DNA from 3 places in the Rothia sp. HC945 genome. Region 1 is predicted to be linked to each of the others. Evidence: riboswitches for the same ligand, from Rfam matches in the RefSeq annotation. Region 1 holds a riboswitch; each other region holds the start of a gene.
What was found. Region 1 has a riboswitch for S-adenosylmethionine ahead of AB0Y14_RS06155 (LLM class flavin-dependent oxidoreductase). Riboswitches for the same ligand answer to the same signal wherever they lie in the genome.

Region 1 (7,311 bases):
CTGTCGTTTGCACCTATGCATCTTATGCAGTTCTGCAAAAAATGCACAACTGCACTATTTGTGTCCTTGATCTCTAAGGTTTGCCTAACTATGTAAATGGACGAGGTGGGTGGATTGTTCGCGCGGACTGTCGGATGCTCAGGGGCGAGGGCCGCGGGTCGAGATGGCAGTCTCGTGCGGGCAAGCGCGCGAGGTGACAGTTTTGGGACTGGATCCGGCCCAATCGGCCCCAAAACTGCCACCTCGTGGGAAAAACAGTACGAGATTGCCACCTCGCGAGCAGTACGGCACAAAACCGCCACCTCGCCACAAAAACGGCAGGTCCCGGAGCGCACTCGCCCGAGCCGCGGCACCGTTCCAGCCAATCAGCCCGCGGCGCCGTTCCAGCCAATCAGGCCGCGGTGCCCTCCTCGACGGGGCGCACCGGGGTGTCCTCGGTCGACGGCTTGCCGACATACGAACCCTTGTACGCCGCTGCCGGGTGGTGCTCGTCGATGGCAACCTGACCTTCGCCGTAGAGGTTCTCGCGGAAGGTGGACCCTTCGTAACTCGTCCGGTAGCGGCCGCGCTTCTGGAGCTCGGGGACCACGAACTCGACGAAGTCCTCGAAGGACCCGGGCGAGACGTGGTAAGCCAGATTGATTCCATCCAGGCCGCCCTCGTCGATCCAGCGTTCGAGCTCGTCGGCGACCTTTTCCGGACCACCGATGATGACGTCGCCCATTCCGCCGATCGCGCAGTGCTTCGCAATGTCCTCGCGCGTCCACTCCTTGTTCTTGGACTGGAGGGTGAACGGGGTCAGGAAGGACTGGATGGAATCGGTCTCGATGTAGTTGAGCACTTCGTCCTCCCCGAACTGGGACAGGTCGACACCGGACCAGCCGCCGATGATCGCCTGGGAAGTCTCAGGAGACACGTACTGGAGGTACTCTTCGTACTTGGCCTGGGCCTTTTCGTCGGTCTCGTCGACGATCACGGACAGCATCGCAAAGATCTTGATGTCGCCGCGCTGCCGCCCTGCCTTCTCCGCCTCATCACGGATCTTGTCGGTCACGAACCGGGTCAGGTCCGGGCGCAGTCCGCCTACGAACACGGCCTCGGCATGCTTTCCGGCGAAAGCCTGACCGCGCGAGGAAGCGCCTGCCTGGAAGATCACGGGAGTTCGCTGCGGGGACGGCTCGGTGAGTCCCGCCCCAGGGACCGTGAAGTATTTGCCCTCGTGCTGGATCGGGTGGACCTTGGACGGGTCCGCGTAGACGCCGGTTTCGCGGTCCTTGACCACGGCGTCGTCCTCCCACGAGCCCTCCCAGAGCTTGTAGCAGACGTCGAGGAACTCGTCGGCAATCTCATAGCGCTTGTCGTGCTCGATTTGGCGCGGCAGGCCCTGGTTCTCCGCGGCCGACGGAAGGTAGGACGTGACCACGTTGAAGCCGACCCGCCCCTTGGTCAGGTGGTCGAGCGTCGCGTATTTCCTGGCCAGCGTGTACGGCTGTTCGTAGGTCACGGCACTGGTCACGCCGAAGCCGAGGTTCTCCGTCACTGCGGCCATCGCCGAGATCTGCATGAACGGGTCGTTGACCGGAACCTGCGCCCCACCGCGGATCGAGGGCGCCGCCGAGTTGCGGTACACGTCGTAGATCCCGACGACGTCGGCCAAGAAGATCCCGTCGAAAAGACCCTTTTCGAGCGTCTCGGCCAAGTCGGTCCAGTACTCGAGGGTGTTGTACTCGGTGGCCCGCGAACGAGGGTGACGCCACAGGTCAAAGCTCTGGTGGCCCACGCACGTCATGTCGAAGGCGTTGATGGCGATGCGCTTCTTGTCCGACATCGGGATTCCTTTCGGTGCCTGGAGGGACTCCATGGGTCTCCGCGTGCCCGAGCCCTGCGCCAACTTCCCGTGTCCCGAGAATCGACGCAACCATTCACGCGGTGGCGCCGGTTCTCGCGCCGTACTTGCATGTCCGCCGGTCGTCGCGCCGACGGTGCCAGATCATCATCTGGGGCACCCCGCTACGGGAGAGGGTTGCCGCCCAACCAGCCAGAGCTTGCGCGTTGGGACTCTTGATCTTTCCTCCTCCGAGCGTATGCAACGCCTAGGATTCCGGGCCATCCTGTGTGCTTTTGTTACTCGGTTTGCACTGTGTTACGCGGCCGCTCGGCGCCGTACCCGCCGCATCGAGACAACGACCCGAGCAGCCAGCGCCCCGGGCACTACTCCCCCTTGAAGCGCGGCTTCCGCTTCTCCTGGAACGCCGAGAACCCTTCCGCGTAGTCCTCGGTCGAGCACAGCCGTGCCTGCTCGGCGGATTCGGCCGCCATGGAATCCCAGAGACCCGCTCGCTCGTCGCGCAACTGACCGACCAGGGCCTTCGAGACCAGGTACGCCTGAGTCGCCCCCTGGGACACCTTCCGGACCCGTCGCATCGTGAAGTCCACCAGTTCTTCCGCGGGAACGGCGCGGGAGAAGAGCCCGGCGGTGACCGCTTCGGCCCCGCTCATCATCTCCCCGGTATAGATCAGGTCGAGGGTCCGGTGCGCACCGAGCCTCTCGTAGAACAGAGCGTGGCCGCCGGAGTCGAGCGTCGCCCCAAGGTTGGCGAACGGCGACCCGATCTTGGCGTTCTCGGCCACGTAGACGACGTCGCTCGCGATCGCTAGGCCGAGCCCGACGCCGAGGCACGCACCGTGCACCACGGCAAAGGTCGGTGCCGAAAAGGCCGCGATCTGGCGGAAGAGCGCGGTGGCCCGATGCCCCAGGTAACCCTCGACGTCGTCGTGGGCCGGGTCCACCGACGAGATGTCTCTGCCGGCGCAGAACCCGCGCCCCTCGCCGCGCAGTACGAGAGCCCGAACCTCGGCGTTCTCTGCCTCCCGATAGGCCTCGGACAACTCAGCGAGGTCCTCGGCGTCCAGGGCGTTGAGCTTGCTCGGAGCGTTGAGCACGATCTCCGCGATGTCATCGGAAATGGTCAGGTCGATCATGGTCGAGGTCCTTTCAACTGGCCCGAAGCGGTGTCCCACTCACGAGCTATGCGTCGTAGTCGACGTCCAAGGCGTCAGAGGTCGGTCGGGTCTGGCACGTCAGTACGTAGCCGGCCTCGATCTCATCCTTCTCCAGGGCGAAGTTTTCTTCCATCGTGAAATCGCCGCAGAGGACTTTGGCCCTGCAGGTTCCGCACACACCACCGGCACACGCGAAGGGCACGTCCGGGCGGACACGAAGCGCGGCGTTGAGCACGGTTTCGTTGGCCGACTTGGGTGTTTCGACCTTTCCGGTATTGCCGTCCAGGTTGAAGGTGATCTTGATGTTCTCGCCCTCGGGGTCCGCGACCACCTCTCGCCCCTGCTGCCCGGTGGGTTTCTCCGGTTTACCGGTCGTGAACAGCTCGAAACGGATCTTCTCTTCCGGAACCCCTCGGGCCGTGAGCGCGTCACGGCAGAGCTGCACGAGCTCGAACGGTCCGCACAGGAACCACTCCTGGGTCGCCTCGACCGGGATCACCTTGTCCAGGAGCTCGTCCAGCTTGTCGGGGTCGATGCGGCCGGACATGAGGGGCGACACGCGCTGTTCGCGGGACAGGACATGGTGCAGGGCGATCCGCGAGGGGTACTTGTCCTTGAGGTCGCCCAGCTCCTCGGCAAACATGACGTCCATCGAGGATTTGTTCGCGTAGACGAGGTCGACGCTCGCAGTGGGAGAAGCCTTCATCAGGGACCGGGCGATCGCCATGATGGGCGTGATGCCGGATCCGGCGGCGATGGCCACCACATGGGCGCTCCTGTCCTCGCGAACCTTTTGCCGGGCCAGTTCGTCCGGGTGGTTCATCGAGGTGACTCTGGTCTTGGAAGTGAAGGCGCCCTGCGGGTTCATGACCTCGAGCCGGTCCCCGACGGCCAACTCCTCGTTGGCCCACGTGGAGAACAGTCCGCCCATGTCCTTCTTGATCGCGACTCGGATCTCTCCGGGGCGCGGCTCGGCACAGATCGAGTACGAGCGGCGGACTTCCTGGCCGTCGATCTCGGCGCGGAGCGCGACGTACTGTCCGGGGAGGTAGTCGTAATCCTCCACCAAGTCGTCCGGGACGCCGAAAGAGACTTCAACGGATTCGTTGGTCAGCTTCCGCAGGCCAGTGACGGGGAGCTTGTTGAACGTGGCGCGACGTCGCCCGCTCCCCTCAGGTGCGGAGCCTTCGTTCTCGACGTCGGAACGGTGGTTGCTGGTCTGGGTCATATCAGTGAACCTTGAAGTAGTCGAAGGGCTCGAGGCACTCGTTGCAAACCCAGAGGGCCTTGCACGAGGTGGAACCGAATCGGGTCATCTCGCGCGTTCGGAGGGAACCGCAATGCGGGCATTTGACGGACAGCGTCAGCCTGACCGGGCCGCTGTTGTGCCCAGGGGCGCTCTCACCGGTCGGCGGCGCGATCCCGTACTCGGCCAACTTGGCTTTTCCGGCCTCGCTCATCCAATCGGTGGTCCACGCGGGTCGCAGAACCTTCTCCACACGCACGCCCCTGTACCCGGCGGAAGAGACGGTCGCGACCAGATCGTCGGCCATGGTGTCCATCGCGGGGCACCCCGAATAGGTGGGGGTGATGACGATAACGGCCTGGCCGCCCTCGACGTAGGCGTCCCGGAGAACGCCCAGATCGGCGAGGGTCAGGACAGGAATTTCCGGGTCGCAGACCGTCGCGGCCCGGTCCCACAGGGCGGCGTCGGCGGCATCCTGCGGCCGACGCGATGGGCCCAGGGGCAACTCGCGCGCCAGACCGGCCGAGTCTTTGTCCGGGGCTGTGTGGATGCTCGTGGCTACCATCGCGATCACCACGTCGCTCCGGGGTGCTGCCTGGCCAGGGACTGCATTTCGGCCAGAATGTACCCGCGGTGCTCCGAGTAGGAACCGACACGCAATTCGGTGGTGAGCCTGGCCTGGGCGACCTCGGGCACCTCGAGTTCGGCCTCCGCGAGGACCGACCGGATACCGCGCATCGCCGCTTCCTCAAGGCTCGACGGACGCACCGCGACGCCGTCCAGGCGGTCGATCAGTTCGTCGTCGGTGAACAGTTCCTCGGCGTAGGGCCACATGTATTCGAGACCCGCAACGATGCGTCGTCGGGATTCCTCGGTGCCCAGCCCCAGGCGGAGGACCCACTGCGAAGCGTGGTCGACGTGGTACTCGACTTCCTTGACTGCCTTGTCCGCGATGGCGGCGAGCGTCGGATCGGAGGAGTTGGCCAGGGCCTTGTACAGCTCGTACTGATACATCGAGAAGATCAGTTGCCGAGCAATGGTCTGGCCGAAGTCTCCGTTCTCCTGTTCGACGAGCCGGCAGGAACGGAACTCCTCCTCGGGCCGGAAGTATGCGAGGTCGTCCTCGCTCTTGTCCCAGGCGGTTCCCGCGTAGGTGAGCAGGAATCGGGCATGCCCGATGAGGTCCAGTGCGATATTGGACAGCGCAATGTCCTCCTCCAGCTCGGGGGCACGCGCGATCCACCACCCGAGACGCTGGGAGAGGATCAGGGCGTCGTCGCCGAGGCGCATCGCGTACTGAGCGACGTCCTCGGAGGCCGTGGCTCCGGATTCAGCGATGGATTCGGAGCTGATGGACTCACCCGCGCTGATCTTGGTGGCCGACTCGTGGGATGCGAAGGTACTCACAGGTGCTTCACCCCTTCGGACTTGGTGTAATACGTTGCGTGGCGGTAGGCCTTGCCCTGGGCGGATTCGAAATACCCGCCCTTGGAATCGGGGTCGGACGCCGTGATCGCGTCGGCCTCCACGACCCACACGCTGGTTCCCTCGTTGCGCCGCGTGTAGAGATCGCGCGCATTGCGGACCGCCATGGTGGCGTCCGGGGCGTGCAACGACCCTGCGTGCACGTGGGACAGGCCGCGCGAGGAGCGGACGAAGACCTCCCAGAGAGGCCAGGCCGTCTGCTGATTCTGGTGGGTTTCTTCGGCCATGGCGGTCAGGCTCCGATCAGTTGGGCGGCCGGTCGTTGCGAGCTCGGCGCGGTTTCGTGGTCTTCGTTGTTTGCGGCCTCCGCCGCACGAGAGTCCTGCCGTTCGGCATAGGCCGCAGCCGCCTCCCGGACCCAGGCTCCGTCCTCGTGGGCCTCACGACGCCGTTTCATCCGCTGGACGCTGCACGGGCCGCGTCCCTTGATCACGGACATGAATTCGTCCCAGTCCAGCTCCCCGTAGTCGTAGTGCTGACGCTCCTCGTTCCAGACCAGGTCGGGGTCCGGGAGGGTCAGCCCGAGTGCTTCGGCCTGGGGCACGATCATGTCGACGAAGCGCTGGCGCAGTTCGTCATTGCTGAAACGCTTGATGTTCCAGGCCATGGACTGCTGAGAGTTCGGCGATTCCGCGTCCGGGGGCCCGAACATCTGCAAGGCGGGACCGTAGAAGCGGTCGACGGCGTCCTGCGCCATCTTCTTCTGTGCGTCCGTCCCGTGCGAGAGCTCGTACAGAATTTCCCACCCTTGCCGCTGGTGGAAGGACTCCTCCTTGCAGATGCGCACCATGGCTCGGCCGTAAGGGCCGTAGGACGCCCGGCAGAGCGGGACCTGGTTGCAGATCGCGGCGCCGTCCACGAGCCAACCGATGGCGCCCATGTCCGCCCAGGTCCGCGCCGGGTAGTTGAAGATCGAGGAGTACTTGGCGCGTCCGGTGAGCAACTGATCGTTGAGGACCGGGCGCGGGGTACCGAGGGTTTCGGCCGAGGAATAGAGGTACAGGCCGTGGCCTGCCTCGTCCTGCACCTTGGCCATGAGGATCGACTTGCGCTTCAGGCTCGGGGCCCTCGTGATCCAGTTGGCCTCCGGTTGCATGCCGATGATCTCCGAATGGGCGTGCTGGGAGATCTGTCGGGTCAGCGTCTTTCGGTAGGCCTCGGGCATCCAGTCCCGGGGCTCGATGCGGGAGTCGTCCGCGATGAGCGCGTCGAAGTGTTCCTGCTCGGGGGCGACGGCGTCGTCGGTGTGGGTCATGACGTCCTCCAATGAAATAAATACCGAACGTTCGTTCAGGATATAGGGGTAGACTGTGGTCGTCAACACAAGAAGCCCCCGGTTGACACAGTGTCAATTTAACGATTCCCTACTGACCATTCGGTCATATATTGTGAGGAGAACAACATGCCAGATCACCCCATGCTGGCGGACGACCGCACTTCGGAATGGCTGGGCATTCGTGTCCACCGTTCGGAGTTCGGTCACGCGGTCATCAGCATGACGCTGCGGGACGAGATGCTCAACGGATTTGGGATCGCCCACGGTGGCATGGTGTTCTCCCTGGCGGACACCTGTTTCG
Region 2 (7,311 bases), on a different contig from region 1:
CTAGTCTGCTTTCCGTGTCGGAGGCACCACCGCTCACCAGGTCCGCCTCCAACGGATAACGAGGGGTCGGGCACCGATACCGGGAAAATCCCCGGTCGGCGCCCGGCCCCTTGTTGCATCCGGTCACTTCCAACCGTCACCGGTCCATCAGTCGACGTCCGCCTCGGGGCCTCCGCGACGATGACGCGGTGCAGGGTGGTTCCCCGTGGCGAGCTCGGACTCGCCACCGACCCGACGCGCATCGGTCTCATCGGGATCATCGTTGATGCGGTTGTGGCGGAAGTGCCCCAAGGCGGTCAGCGCCACCCCGGCCGCGACCCACACCATGAGGGTCCACCACTGCTGGGCCGTCGGGGCATCGGGGAAGTAGCTCAGGGACCTCAGGAGCGTGTTGGACGCGCCGGGCACCAGATACTGTCCGATCCTTCCCCAAGGCTCAACCATGAATTGCCACGGGGCCTGCGCCCCGGACAGCGGATTGCCCAGGAGCATGGTCACGACGGCGCCGATACCGATACCGGGCGCCCCGAGAATCGCCGTGCACCCCAGGATGAAGGTTGCCGTCGCCATGGCCGAGAGCCCGAAGGCCAACCACACGAGCCCGAAGTTGCCCTGCACGAAACCGAACCACGTGTGGAGGATCAGGGTCAGGCTGAGGCCGCAGGCCGCACCATAGGCCACGGCCGCGATCAGCCGCCGCCACACTCCCTTGACCAAGAATGTGATCAACACGCCGCCGAGCATGCCACCGAGCACCAGCGGGAAGGCCGCCGCGGCCAGCCCAGACCCGTTGGAATCGTCGTCCGAAAGGGGCACGACCTCGGTCTCGGCCACCTTGGTATCGGCGGCCTTCTCCTGCATGGCCAGGGCCTTCTGCGCCTGCTCGGGTTTCAGCTGACCGCCCGAGGCGGCCTTCATCTGCTCGACCTGGCCGGTGATCTGGCCCTTGGTCTGCTGCGTGAGTTGATCGGCGATGCCGCTCATGACCTGCGTGGCGGCCGAATTCGACGCCGGTGCGGTCAGAACCTCCGGGGCCCCTGGCTGCTCGGCCAGGATCACGGCGCCGTAGGTCTCGCGGTGCTTGATCTGGTTGACGGCGTCATCGCGACTGTCGGCAGACACGAAGTCGAAGGTGTCCCCCGACTTTTCGCTGATCTTGTCCTCGAACTGGTCCACGGTCTTCTGCGGACCAGCGACACTGACCGGCATGTTGTGTGCCTCGGAGGTCTTGGTCGGCCAGGTGAAGGCCAGGACGAAGACCGTCACGATCAGCGCCGCGAGCACCGAAACCCCAAAAACCTTGCCGAGGTGGCTTCCGACGTGCTCTTTCGCGGTGGTGGTTGCGGATTCGGCGCCCGTGCGCCGCGAATCCTGAACGCTCATAGCGGCTCCTAAACAGAATGATCCTTCTAGTTGCGTTCACAATAACAGAACAGGTATTCTTTTTCCATGCCGAGGTTGTCAGAGTCATCAAAGATCGAGCGGCGTGAGCGCATCATCGCCGCAGCGCGCCGTTGCTTCCTGAACAAGGGCTTCTCCAACACCTCCATGGCTGACATCGTCGCGGAGTCCGGGATGTCCCCCGGGTCGATCTATTCCCACTTCGATGGCAAGGCATCCATCATGCGCGGCACCGCGGAGCACATTTTCGGCGCGACCCTCAAGGATCTGACCGATATGGAGACTGAAACGGGGGACCCACTGGCCCTCTCGGAGGTCGCCCGGTTGCTGATCGAAACCTTGTTCTCGATCGACTTCGGTCCGCTGCTCCTCCAGTTCGTCGCGGAATCTACCGTGAACTCTGAGGTCCACGAGGTCGCCCAGGAAAACATCCGCCGGGGCCGCACACTGCTTGCGGGAGTACTCGAACCCTGGTCGGAGATGAAGGTCAGTCAGGGTGCCGACCCGGACGACGTCGTCGCCGACCCCTCCCGACTGGCGAACGTCCTCATGCTCCTGTTCCACGGCCTTCTGATCCGCACCGCCGTGGACACGGATGCAGATCGGGATCAGCTCATTGAGGACGCGCTGAAATTGATCCCGTAGGACCGTTTCGGGCGGTAAGGCCCGGCCGGTCCGCATCGATGCGAACCGGCCGGGCCCGTGAAACAACCGTCAGACCGTCACGGCCGCGCGCAGACGCCGAGCGGACTCGACGAGTCGAGCCAGGGCCGCGGTGGTCTCCTCGTATCCGCGGGTCTTGAGACCGCAGTCGGGATTCGCCCAGAGACGGTCGCGAGGGATCGCTCGGGACGCCGCGGAGAGCAGGTCCTCGATTTCCCCGACCGTGGGCACACGAGGTGAGTGAATGTCCCACACCCCCGGTCCGATGCCTCGCTCGAATCCGATATCCGCGAGCGGGTCCAGCAACTCCATCCGCGAGCGCGCCGCCTCGACGCTCGTGACATCGGCATCCAATGCGTCGATGGCGGACAGCACCTCGCCGAACTCCGAATAGCACAGATGGGTGTGGATCTGGGTTTCGGCCCGAACCCCAGACGTCGCGATCCGGAAGGACCGGACCGACCAGTCAAGATAGTCCGGCCTGTCCCGTTCCCTGAGCGGGAGCAGCTCACGCAGGGCGGGTTCATCCACCTGGACGACGCCGATACCGGCTCTCTCGAGGTCCTCCACCTCGTCCCGGAGAGCGAGGGCGACCTGCTGGGCCGTGTCCGCGAGCGGTTGGTCCTCACGGACGAACGACCAGGCCAGGATCGTCACCGGGCCGGTCAGCATGCCCTTGACCGGCTTGGTGGTCAGCGATTGGGCGTAGCTGATCCACGGAACGGTGATGGCCTCTCCCCTGACGCCGGGTCCTTCGCGGCTGACGTCCCCCCACAGGATCGATGGCCGGGTGCACCTGGACCCGTAGGACTGGACCCAGCCGTACCGGGTCACGTCGAATCCGTCGAGGTTCTCCGCGAAGTACTGGACCATATCGTTGCGTTCCGGTTCGCCGTGGACCAGAACGTCCAGCCCGAGGTCCTCCTGGAGAGAAATGACCGACCGGATCTCCTGCTTGAGCCTTTCGACGTATTCCGCCTCGCCGAGGCGGCCTGCCCTGTAGTCTGCGCGCACCGACCTGATGTCTGCGGTCTGGGGGAAAGACCCGATCGTCGTCGTCGGGACATCGGGCAGGTTCGCTGCGATGCCGTCGGAGGCCTGCTTCCGTTGGCGCTCTACCGCGGTCTCCCGATGGCAGTCGGCCTCGGTCAGACCCGAGACCCTCTCGCGCACATCGGCATCGCGCGTGCCCCGGGCCTCGGCGCGGTGCCGAATGGCCTCATCGGACGCTTCGAGGTGATCGGCGATCGCCTCGGATCCTTCGGCCAGCCCCTTGGCCAGGATCACGGTCTCGCCGACCTTTTGGTCTGCGAACGCGAGCCACCGGAGCGGCTGATCGTTGAGCCGGTCCTCCCGGGAGGCGTCGTGCGGGACGTGGATGAGCGACGTCGACGTGCTCACCGACACTCTCGCCCCCGCCTCGTGCAGCTCCTCGAGCAGTGCGAGCGTTCTGCGCAAGTCGGTGCGCCAGATGTTCTGTCCGTTGACGACGCCGGCCACCAGAACCGGGGCATCCGCGGAAGTGAACAGCGCGAGCTGATCCGCGCTCGGTTCGCGGAGCCGTCCCCCGTCCGGGCCGGAGACCAGGTCCACGTGCACGGCATCGACCCCCGCGTCGACCAGCGGCTCCAGGAGATCCTCTGCGTCTCCGTAGGGGGTCGCGACGAGGATCGACGGGTCGTTGGGCGTCCGTGCGGCCGTCAGGTGCCGATACGCGTCACGGATGCGACCAGCCAGGTCGGACCGGTGATGCTCGGTCACGAGTGCGGGCTCCTCGATCTGAATCCACTGCGCTCCTTCGGCCGACAACTGGTCGATCAGCCGTCGATAGACCTCGACGAGATCATCGAGCCGGTCCAGAGGGTCGAAGCCTTCGGGGGCGGCGTCATCTGCCTTCGACAGCAGGAGGAAGGAGACCGGCCCCAGAAGCGCGGGTCGCAGTGGGGTATCGGAATCTCCGTTGCCGGCACGGAACTGCCCGATGAGTTCCCGCGGATCCGCGGCGAACGGGGTCTGTGGTCCGATCTCGGGAACCAGGTAGTGGTAATTGGTGTTGAACCACTTGGTCATTTCCAAAGGCCCCCGGGCCTCGTCGCCTCGGGCCAGAACGAAGGATGCGTCCCGGTCCAAACGTCCGTCCTCATCGGCGAGGTCTGCGAAACGCGTGGGCACTGCACCCGTCGCCAGGATGGCGTCGAGAACCTGATCGTAGAGGGCGAACGAGGCCGGTATCGACGAGTCCTGAGTGAGGCCGAGATCCGCGAGCCGACGCACATCCCGCGCACGCAGGGCGTCGACGGAATCGGTCAGCTCACGGGATCCGCTGCCGGAAGCCCAGTAGGATTCGAGGGCCTTCTTGAGCTCCCGGTCGCGCCCGATCCTGGGGTAACCCAAGATGCTCGCTCCAGGGAAAGGACGGCCACGGGTGGCCGACGGGCTCTCGTCGGTGATGGGGTTCGGGGCGTTGGTTTCGGTCACGGTGATCTCCTCACGTTGTTTTCTGTCGACGGACGGGTGTTTCAATGGCGTACCCCGACGCAGACCGAGTCGGTCCACGAGCTCGAGTGCTGCCGGGTGCTCGTTGAAGGTGTAGATGTGCAGGCCGGGCGCCCCGGCGTCGAGGGCCCGACGGGCGAATTCCTCGGCCGAGTCCACCCCCACGGCCAGGCGTTCGGCGAACGACCCGGCCGATTCGAGGCGGGAGGCGAGCTCCCGGTTGGGCTCGATGCCCGCCAGATCGCACACACGCAGGTACCTGCGCAGGCTGGTCACGGGCAGGATGCCGGGGATGAGCGGCAGGTCGACGTCGTTGGCGCGGGCCCGGCCGACCAGCCCGGCGTAGTCTTCCGGATCGGGGTAGACCTGGGTGATGGCGAAGTCCGCTCCTGCCCTCTGCTTCGCGAGCAGAACTTCGGTGTCGTGGTGGATGCTCGAGGATTCCGGGTGCCGAACCGGGTACGCCGCGACCCCGACCGCGAGGCGCCCCGCACACAATTTGGCCGATCCTCTGGCCTCGACGCGGCGGATGAGCTCGACGAGATGTCGGGCGAAGGGCAATTCGCCCTCGCGGAGCGAGTAGCCTTCGGGCCTGTCTCCGCGCAGGGCCAGGAGCCCCCGGACCCCGAGAGCGATGATCTCCTCGACCAGATCCTCGAGTTCGGCGGCGTTCTGCCCGGTCGAGAGGATATGGGCCAACGGCTTCAGATCGGTCTCGTCCACGAGGTGGCGCAGGAGGTCGATGCTCTGCCGTCTCCTGTCCCCTGCCAAGGCGGCCGTCACCGACACATAGTCGGGGCGCGTGGGCTCGAGTTCGGCGATGGTGGCCCTCAGGGCCTCCGCACTCAGGCTGCTGTGCGGCGGATAGAGCTCGAAGGACAGTGCTGGTCCGTCTTCACGTTTCACGCCGGGTCTCCTTTCGGTACACCCGACGGAGGCGGCGTCAGTCGATACGCGGGCCCCACGACCGAAAGCACGGGATCGGCCGGGGAATGCGCCCGGCGTCGTCGAAGGACTACCGATACACTCCATCGGACCTGGCGGGAGCACCGTGCCTCGGAACCGTTGGGGTGCACGAGGCGGTTGCTGCGGCGTCGTCGAGCCAGGTCTCTCGGCCGCTCTGGATAGATACGCAAGTATTCAAACCCGGTCTCCTGAGCGGCCGCAAGGATGAGGTGTCTTTGACGCCACGTGTCGCGTCATTGAGCACAACGACGGGCCGAAGAAATACCGGTGTCATATAAGGACGACCCACGTTTTTATGACTCAGGCACGTAAGGTTCCACGTTTTTCTCGCGCGGGAGCGACACTCCGTGAGGCTTCCGATGTCGGCGAATCGCCGTACGTCGTCGGGAACGAAACCAATTCGCGACCGAATCGTGACCATTTGTTGATTTATTTCCCGGGCTGGGCGTGAAAATCATAAATAGGCGATTTCGCATATGCGCGTTCCGGCCTGGATTCATTGTGGGTCGGTACTCCCTCATGTTTTGATGGGAAGGTCAGTTCAATCACCATTGAGAGGAAAGCATGACCGAGAATCACGAGTCCCCGGCCGGGAACCAGCCTCCTCAGTACGGGAGCAACCCCAGCGGCGGACAGCCCCAGTACCCGGGCGGACAGCCCCAGTACCAAGGCGGCGACGCAGGAAACGGTCATGGTCCTCTCCAGAACCAGGGCGGAGATCTGGCCGCACCCAAGGCCGTGAACACCGCCGCCCGGCTGATCTACATTTCAGCGGCCATCAGCCTGATCAGTTTGATCATCTCCCCGTTCGTCCTCATGGGCACCGACGAGTACAAGTCCCTGCAGGACCAGGGGCAGGGCGGCTACGCCTGGGGCATCCTCGCCGTTGGGGCCGTCTTCTCGCTGATCCTCATCGTCCTCCAGGTGCTCTCCGCCAGGGCGGCAACCCGAGGCAAGAATTGGGGCAGGATCGTCCTGCTCATTCTCGCAATCCTGAGCCTGCTCGGCCTGGGCGGTGCCTTCCAGGACGCCCCGGGAATCATTGGGGCCATCGGAACCATTCTCCTGATCATCGGCACGATCATGTTGTGGGTCGGGGAGAGCGGACGCTGGTTCAAGGAACTCAAGCAGCGCCGGAACCCCATGAATCGTTGATCCTCGGAGTGCTTTGACAGCCTCGGCAAACGAGGACCACACTGGATACAAGGCACTGGGCCGCAGGTTGCCCCGGGCTCCATTATTTAGCCGCTACGAGCGGCCTTCCGCCGAGAGGCGCACCCGGTCCAGTGCCCCATACTTCGAAAAGAACCCCCGCTTCGGCGGGGGTTCTTTTCTGTCCGGGTTCCGCCGTTGGTCGACTCTCCTCCAGGGGGGGGTCCCTCGGGGGCCAGGTCGCACACGTCGTGCGGCATGTGTCTGTCCTGCGGCCCCGGATCACGGCGCGAATGAGCTCCTCCTGCGTGGGCGTGCCCGCCCTCTCACGCGCGCCCACCCTTGTGCCTGGCCGCGCTTCTGCCCGGCCGGGCCCGCGGCGCGACGACCCCCGGCGTGCCCCCCCCCCTGCGATGACGGCCCCATTCCGGCGTGACGGCACAATCTTGTGTGAAAGCACCCGATGCCCCTCCTGCTGCGTGGCGGTTACCCAATGGAGAGGCGGTTTCCTTCGTTAGGTGGTGTCTAAACCGCCACCTAACGGAGGAAACCGCCACCGAATCGGGAAACCGCCACCCAACAGAGGATCGAATGCCACGGATTCCGGCCTCTTTTCGCCGGTAACCGGCACCG
Region 3 (7,311 bases), on a different contig from region 1:
GGCTCTCGAGCTGGGCGGCCATCCTCGTGGTCCCCACGATCATTGCGGGCATCTACGGGATGAACTTCGAGGAGATGCCCGAACTGGGGTGGGTTTTCGGGTATCCATTCGCCCTCGGCCTCATGGTGGTCATCAGCGGGATTCTCTACGCGCTCTTCAAGAAGAAGAACTGGATGTAACGGGGGACGACCCGGTGGGGCCCCGAACTCTCCGCTGGCGTACCATGTGGGGGAGAACCGCACCCCTCCGACCGAAGGAGATTTTCGATGCCCGAGCTCAACGACGTCGTCATCGTGGGTGGTGCCCGCACCCCTCAGGGCAAGATCATGGGCCAGCTGGCATCCCTCACTGCCGTCGATCTGGGCTCCCACGCGATCGCGGCGGCTCTCGAACGGTCGGGAGTGGCCACCGAGGCCGTCGACCAGGTTTTCATGGGGCACGTCGTCCAGGCGGGGTGCGGACAGAACCCGGCGAAGTCCTCCGCATTGGGTGCGGGAATCTCCCGCAATGTGCCGGCGATGACCCTCAACAAGGTCTGCCTCTCCGGGCTTGCGGCAGTCACCGAAGCGGCCCGTCTCATCCGGCTGGGAGAAGCCGACGTGGTCGTCGCCGGAGGGCAGGAGTCCATGTCCACGGCTCCGCATATCGCCCCGGGGATCCGCGCCGGCACCTCATACGGTGATCTCCGCCTGGTGGATGCGGTCGCGCGGGACGGGCTCACCGACGCCCAGGACGGGCGGTCCATGGGCGCGATGGCGGAAGAGGACAACGTAGCGCGAGGTATCGGCCGTGAGGAACAGGACCAGATAGCGGCGGCTTCGCACCAGCGGGCCGGGGCGGCGACGTCGTCCGGTCTGCTGACCGAGGAAATCGCGCCGTTGAGCATTCCTCAGCGAAAGGGCGACCCCGTGGTGGTGGATACGGACCAGGGGATCCGCGCGGACTCGACCGCCGAGACCCTCGGGGGATTGCGGCCCGCCTTCGCGCAGGACGGGACGATTACGGCAGGGAACTCTTCGCCCTTGTCCGACGGCGCGGCGGCCCTGGTGCTTGCCTCCAAGCGGTACGCGGAGGACCACGGTCTCGAATGGCTCGCGGAGGTCGGCGCGGCCGGCCAGACGGCAGGCCCGGACACCGCGTTGCATTCCCAACCCTCGCAGGCCACGAAGGCGGCCCTGGACAAGGAGGGATGGACGCCCGAGAACCTCGACCTGTGGGAAATCAACGAGGCTTTTGCGGCGGTGTCGCTCCAGTCAGGCCGTGATCTCGGCATCGACCAGGAAAAAATCAACATCCACGGAGGGGCCATCGCGCTGGGCCATCCGATCGGCGCGTCCGGCGCGCGTTTGGCCTTGCACGGGGCCTACGAACTCAAGCGCCGGGGCAGCGGCAAGGCGGCCGTGTCCCTGTGCGGCGGTGGCGGCCAGGGCGAGGCCCTGCTGCTGTTCCGCTGAAAACCCGAACCCAGGTGCCCGGGCCAGTACAGCGTGCTGGCCCGGGCGCTTGCGCGTCAGCCCCCCCTGAACGTTCCCGACCCGAAGAATGACGGAGAATCCATGACCCCTCGCATCGAACGCTTTGCCGACCAGGGATGCCTCGTCGTCAAGGGCCCTGACCGCCCCGGGATCGTGAGTGCGGTCGCCGGCGCGATCGCTCGGAACGGGGGCAATATTCTGCAGAGCGACCAGTTCACGAGCATCGACGAAGAGCCGATCTTCTACCAGCGCACCGTCTTCCACAAGGAGAACTTCACTGCGTCGATCCCCGACATCGAGGCGGACCTGCAGGACACCTTGCTGTCCGTGGGGCTCGACTGGCGGTTGATCGACCGTTCGACGCCGAAGCGCATGATCGTCCTTGCTCCGAAGTCCGACCACTGCCTGCTCGACCTGTTGTGGCGCCAGCAACGGGGCGAGTTGCCCGTGGAGATACCGATGGTCATTTCCAACCACCCGGATCTGCGCGACGAAGTGGAGTACTTCGGTGTCCCGTTCCACCACGTTCCCTCGCAGGGCGCGGACAAGTCGGAGGCAGAGGCGCGGATCATGGAGCTGGTCGAGGGAAAGGCCGATTTCATGGTCCTGGCTCGCTACATGCAGATACTTTCCGAAAGCTTTTTGCGTCGGATCGACGTGCCGATTATCAACATCCACCACTCGTTCCTTCCGGCCTTCGTGGGGGCCGGGCCGTACCGGATGGCGTGGGAGCGCGGCGTGAAACTCATCGGAGCGACGGCGCACTACGTCACCCCCGAACTTGATGCCGGCCCGATCATCGAGCAGGACGTCACCCGGGTAGACCACACCTTTTCCCCGGCCGACCTGCAAAAACACGGAGCCTACGTGGAGAGGGCAACCCTGTCACGCGCGGTCCAGGCCCACGCGGAGGACAGGGTCTTCTGGCACGGGAACCACGCGATCGTTTTCTGACGGCGTGGTGGTGGACGGGCCCCGTGACGATCCGCGTTGCGTGGCGGTTACCCGACTCGGTGGCGGTAACCGCTGTTAGGAGGCGGTTGAACCCCCACCTAACAACGGAAAACGCCAATCTATCGGGCAACCGCCACCCAACAGAGCCGCGCAGCGGGTGCGCAGGGCCGCGATGTCGCTGGGAAACCACTCTCAATCGGGCAACGGCCACCTAACAGCGCCACGCAACGGGCTCATAGAGCCTGATGCCGTCGCCAATCCTAGCGAGGCGGCAATCCGGTGCAGCTTTTGCGCTTGGCCCGGCGTGAAGTGGCAACCCTGTGCAGATTTTGGGGTGAATTCCGCACATAGCTGCCACCTCGGGCAACGGGCGTGCGCAAAACTGACACCTCGACGCCGGGTCAGCCCGGACGCCGATTCGGTCCCGACGCCGTGTCAGCCAGGCCCCGTCTCAGTCTCCCCGCCGACGCAGCCTGCTCGCCGTCTCAGTCTCGCAGCGTCGCGGCGGCGGCGACGTCGCCGGCCTCGCATCGGCCGCCCTGGACGGCCAGGGCGTCAAGCCGGTCGGCCGAGTTGGTGACGACCACGATCGTTGTGGGGTCCTTGCCCGCGCCGCGGACGGCCTCGATGTCCATCGACCCAAGCCGCTGGCCCGCGGTGACGCGATCGTGTTTGGCGGATTCGAGGTCGAAGGGCTCGCCCTTGAGCTCGACGGTGTCGATGCCCAGGTGAAGCAGGACCTCCAGGCCGTCATCGGTCCTGATGCCGAGGGCATGCTTGCTGCTGGTCGTCACCGTGACCTCGCCCGATACGGGAGCGACGATCTCGCCCGATGAGGGCTCCTGGATTCCGAAACCCTCGCCCATCATCTTCTGGGCGAAGACCGGGTCGGGAACGTGGTCGATGCGGATGACTTCCCCGGCGAGCGGGGCGAGAAGGTTCGAATCTTGTGTCTGGTCAGCGGCCATGAGATGACTCCTTGGGGGATTCGGAAATCGTCAGGGACGACAGTTTGGAATCCACCCTAGACGCATCCGGTCGTGAGGGCATGCACTTTTTGCCAATTCGTGACCTCGGGGTGCGTCCGCGCCCCGCGCCCGCGCCCGTACCCGCGAACCGAGCCCGGGCCCCGCGCACGCCTGGCGCCCCGCACCCCGACCCGACCCGCGGCGTCAGTACAAGCGTTCGGTGGCGATCCTCGCGCCCTCGGTCAAGGACTTGAGCTTGGCCTCAGCGACCTGAGGGTGGAGCCGACCGCCCAGACCGCAGTCAGTCCCGGCGATCACGTTCTCCTTGCCCAGGACGGAAGCGTACTGTTCGATCCGCTGGGCCACGAGCTCTGGGTGCTCGACCACGTTGGTCGAGTGGGAGACGACGCCGGGGATCACCAGCTTGCCGTCGGGAAGGTCCACTCCCTCCCAGTCCTTCCACTCGTGCGCGTGGCGGACGTTCGCCGCCTCGAAGACGTACGCTCCGGCGTTGATCGTGAAGAGCGAGTCGATGAGGTGTTTGATCTCGATGTCCGTGGTGTGGGGGCCGTGCCACGATCCCCAGCAGAGGTGGAAGCGGACCTGCTCCTCGGGAATGCCGCGCAAGGCATAGTTCGCGGCCTCGATCGCGAGCTGGTTGAACCGCAGGTACTCCTCGATGGTCGGCTCGGGCGTCAGCTGGTCCCAGGCCTCCGCGATGGAGGGGTCGTCCAATTGCACGATGAATCCGGCGTCCGTAATGGCTTTGTATTCTTCATGGAGCACATCTGCCCAGGCATAAATGAACTCTTCGTCGGTCGCGTAGTGGTGATTGCCAATACGCGATGCAGACCCCGGTGAGAGGGACGCGATGAACGCCTCCGACGCCGCATTCTTCTCCACGGCTGCGCGCAGATTGTTGATGTCCGTGGCAACCGCGTCCTGCCCCTGGTAAGTGAGCGGACCCGTCGCGATCGGAAATTCGCCGTCCGGGTCATTGCCCAGGTTGATGGATTCGTAGAAATCGGCGAACCGGTTCCAGTCCCGGCGCACCGCGAAGCTGTTGTACCGACCGTTGCCCGGCGTCTTGAGGATCTCTTGGAAGGACGTGTTGTCCACGGTTTCGAGGCCACCGGTTCTGGCGAAGGAATAGTGCCACCACGCGCCGTAGTCGACGTCGCTCGCCATCGCGTGACCGTACTCGCCGTCGTTGACGACGTCGATGCCCCACTCGACCTGCTTTTCCACGACGTCGTCGACCGACTCGGTCAGGACTGCCTGGAAATCCGACTCGGAGATCTCACCGCGTGCGCGGCGGGCGTTGGCCCGAATCAGTTCGTCGGTTCGCGGGAGCGAGCCCACGTGGGTCGTGCGGATGCGGTCGGCGCTGTTCAGCATGTCTTTCCTCCATCGGTCTTGGCGGTAGCACCTGCTTCGGGAGTGCGGGTTGCTGCGGCGTCGTCGAGCCAAGTCTCTCGGCCGCTCGGGATGGTCCGTGTGCCCGGCCCAGTTTTCTCGGTTCGTCCTCGGGAATCCAGCGGGTTCCGGCTCGTCGCGGCGTGTGACACGGTATTTCTCGACCAAGCCCTGTTACGCGATTGTGACTATCGGGGTTATCGTATCGATGGCGTCTTTTGGACGCGCATCACCAATACACGTAGCCAGGGCCACACTGGGGTGGTCCGACCATGGTTGTCGAGAGAACTAGAGACGCCGCATCTTCCTCTGGCTTGCCCATCGCACAGGCGAACAGTCGGCCGGCGGCGTCAAGATATGCAGAGGAATCCATGACCGATACGAGTCAGAGGCACACCGCAAAATATCCCGAAGAAATGGCGTATGAGCAGGAACAGGCCGGGCTGAAGCAGGGCCTCGGCCCGCGCCAGCTCCAGATGATCGCCATCGGTGGGGCGATCGGTACCGGGTTGTTCCTGGGAGCGGGTGGCCGACTGGCTTCCGCCGGCCCCTCCTTGTTTCTCGACTATGCGCTGTGCGGGTTCATCGCCTATCTGATTCTCCGACAGTTGGGCGAACTGGTGGTCCACCGTCCGTCCTCCGGTTCGTTCGTCTCCTACACCCGCGAGTTCTACGGTGAGAAAGCGGCGTTCGTCTCGGGGTGGATGTACTGGCTCAACTGGGCGACAACGGCCATCGTGGACTCCACGGCCATCGCGATCTACGTGCACTGGTTCGGTCAGTACAGTGCCTTCGTCGATGCCATACCCCAGTGGCTCGTGGCGCTGTTGGTCATCGTTCTGGTCGTGGCCCTGAATCTCATCTCCGTGAAGGTCTTCGGGGAGATGGAGTTCTGGTTCGCTCTCATCAAGGTCGCCGCGCTGGTGGTCTTCCTGGTGCTCGCGATCGCTTTCGTCATCTTCGGAACCCCGACGGGATCCCCTCGCGGCATCGGTCTGATTGCTGAAAACGGTGGTCTGTTCCCGAACGGTCTGATGCCGGCGCTGATCATCATGCAGGGCGTGGTCTTCGCCTATGCCTCGATCGAGTTGGTCGGCACCACCTCCGGTGAGACCCGTGACGCCGCCAAGGTGATTCCCAAGGCGATCAACACGGTCATCCTGCGCATCGCGATCTTCTACGTCGGCGCGATCTTCCTGCTCACTCTCCTGCTGCCTTACACGGCCTTCAGTGAGGACGAGTCTCCGTTCGTCACGTTCTTCTCCTCGATCAACGTCGGGGCGGCCGGTCCGATCATGGAACTCGTGGTCATCACCGCGGCCCTCTCTTCCCTGAATGCCGGCCTGTATTCCACGGGGCGCATACTTCACTCCATGTCCATGGCGGGTTCTGCCCCGCGATTCGCCCAGCGGCTCACCAAATCCGGTGTTCCGTACGGCGGGATCCTGCTGACCGCAGGGGTCGCTCTCCTCGGCGTCGTGCTGAATTACTTCGTCCCCGAGTCCGCCTTCGAGATCGTGCTCAACATTGCTTCTCTCGGCATCATCGCCGGCTGGGTCGCGATCACCATGGCCCACATGAAGTTCGTTTCCTTGACCAAGCAGGGTAGGTACCGGCGGCCTGCGTACAGGGCGCCCGGGGCTCCGGTGACGAACTGGATCACTCTGGTCTTCTTGGCGGGTGTGATCGTGCTGATCGGCTTCGACTATCCGGTGGGCACGTACACCTTGTCGACCATGGTCATCATCATTCCTGCCCTGATCGTCGGCTGGTTCGTGGTGCGACGCCGGGTCAGGGAACTGGCAGCGGAGCGTGAGGGCGTCACGGGTCTGTATCCCGTGGTTGCGGACCGGCCCGCGGCCCGACGCACCCATCGTGAGGGTCGCCGCGGTCACGGCAGCACAACGATCATCCATGCGGAGGACGAGAGCCAGGATCCCGAAGACGGCTCCGACAAGGGCTGATCCGGAGGGGTAAGCCCCTATGCTGGGGCCATGCCCCGCATTCTTCTGGACAACGACACCGGTATCGACGATGCGCTCGCGCTCGTGTACTTGGCGGCCCAGCCCGAGATCGTCTTCGAGGCCGTCTCGTGCACTCCTGGAAACGTTCCCGCCGATGACGTCGCCAGGAACAATCTGGGGCTGCTGAGCCTGTGCGGGCGCGACGACGTGCCGGTTTTCCTTGGGGCATCCCGTCCGCTCGGCAAGGAACTGGTCACGACCCCGGAGACCCACGGCCCCCAGGGCATCGGGTACGCCCGAGTGGATTCCGATGTGGAGATCACGGAAGGTTTCGCGCCAGAGGTGTGGGTCGAGCTGGCCCGCGAGAATCCGGACCAACTCGACGCGATCTGCACGGCACCGCTCACGAACTTTGCTCTGGCCCTGCGCATGGAGCCGAGGCTCCCGGAGTTGCTGCACTCGGTCACGATCATGGGCGGCGCATTCTTCCATCCCGGCAACACGACGCCTCTGGCCGAATGGAACATCCACTCG

Region 2: another riboswitch for S-adenosylmethionine. It lies ahead of metE (5-methyltetrahydropteroyltriglutamate--homocysteine S-methyltransferase); the one in region 1 lies ahead of AB0Y14_RS06155 (LLM class flavin-dependent oxidoreductase).
Region 3: another riboswitch for S-adenosylmethionine. It lies ahead of AB0Y14_RS10905 (cobalamin-independent methionine synthase II family protein); the one in region 1 lies ahead of AB0Y14_RS06155 (LLM class flavin-dependent oxidoreductase).

The regions. Positions count from the first base shown of each region.
Region 1 covers NZ_JBFCSN010000001.1:1,389,396-1,396,706, forward strand. Annotated here, with positions in the region: gene AB0Y14_RS06150 (helix-turn-helix domain-containing protein) at 1-13, opposite strand, end outside; gene AB0Y14_RS06155 (LLM class flavin-dependent oxidoreductase) at 392-1,828, opposite strand; SAM riboswitch class IV at 1,945-2,067, opposite strand; gene AB0Y14_RS06160 (enoyl-CoA hydratase/isomerase family protein) at 2,212-2,982, opposite strand; gene paaE (1,2-phenylacetyl-CoA epoxidase subunit PaaE) at 3,029-4,231, opposite strand; gene paaD (1,2-phenylacetyl-CoA epoxidase subunit PaaD) at 4,233-4,814, opposite strand; gene paaC (1,2-phenylacetyl-CoA epoxidase subunit PaaC) at 4,820-5,656, opposite strand; gene paaB (1,2-phenylacetyl-CoA epoxidase subunit PaaB) at 5,653-5,961, opposite strand; gene paaA (1,2-phenylacetyl-CoA epoxidase subunit PaaA) at 5,967-6,989, opposite strand; gene paaI (hydroxyphenylacetyl-CoA thioesterase PaaI) at 7,137-7,311, shown strand, end outside.
Region 2 covers NZ_JBFCSN010000003.1:96,516-103,826, forward strand. Annotated here, with positions in the region: gene AB0Y14_RS10455 (NAD-dependent succinate-semialdehyde dehydrogenase) at 1-4, shown strand, start outside; gene AB0Y14_RS10460 (ABC transporter permease) at 148-1,383, opposite strand; gene AB0Y14_RS10465 (TetR/AcrR family transcriptional regulator) at 1,450-2,046, shown strand; gene metE (5-methyltetrahydropteroyltriglutamate--homocysteine S-methyltransferase) at 2,116-5,466, opposite strand; SAM riboswitch class I at 5,586-5,691, opposite strand; gene AB0Y14_RS10475 (hypothetical protein) at 6,091-6,681, shown strand.
Region 3 covers NZ_JBFCSN010000003.1:200,874-208,184, reverse strand. Annotated here, with positions in the region: gene AB0Y14_RS10925 (magnesium and cobalt transport protein CorA) at 1-179, shown strand, start outside; gene AB0Y14_RS10920 (acetyl-CoA C-acetyltransferase) at 267-1,454, shown strand; gene purU (formyltetrahydrofolate deformylase) at 1,557-2,429, shown strand; gene AB0Y14_RS10910 (PTS sugar transporter subunit IIA) at 2,915-3,397, opposite strand; gene AB0Y14_RS10905 (cobalamin-independent methionine synthase II family protein) at 3,602-4,795, opposite strand; SAM riboswitch class I at 4,802-4,892, opposite strand; gene AB0Y14_RS10900 (amino acid permease) at 5,185-6,777, shown strand; gene AB0Y14_RS10895 (nucleoside hydrolase) at 6,808-7,311, shown strand, end outside.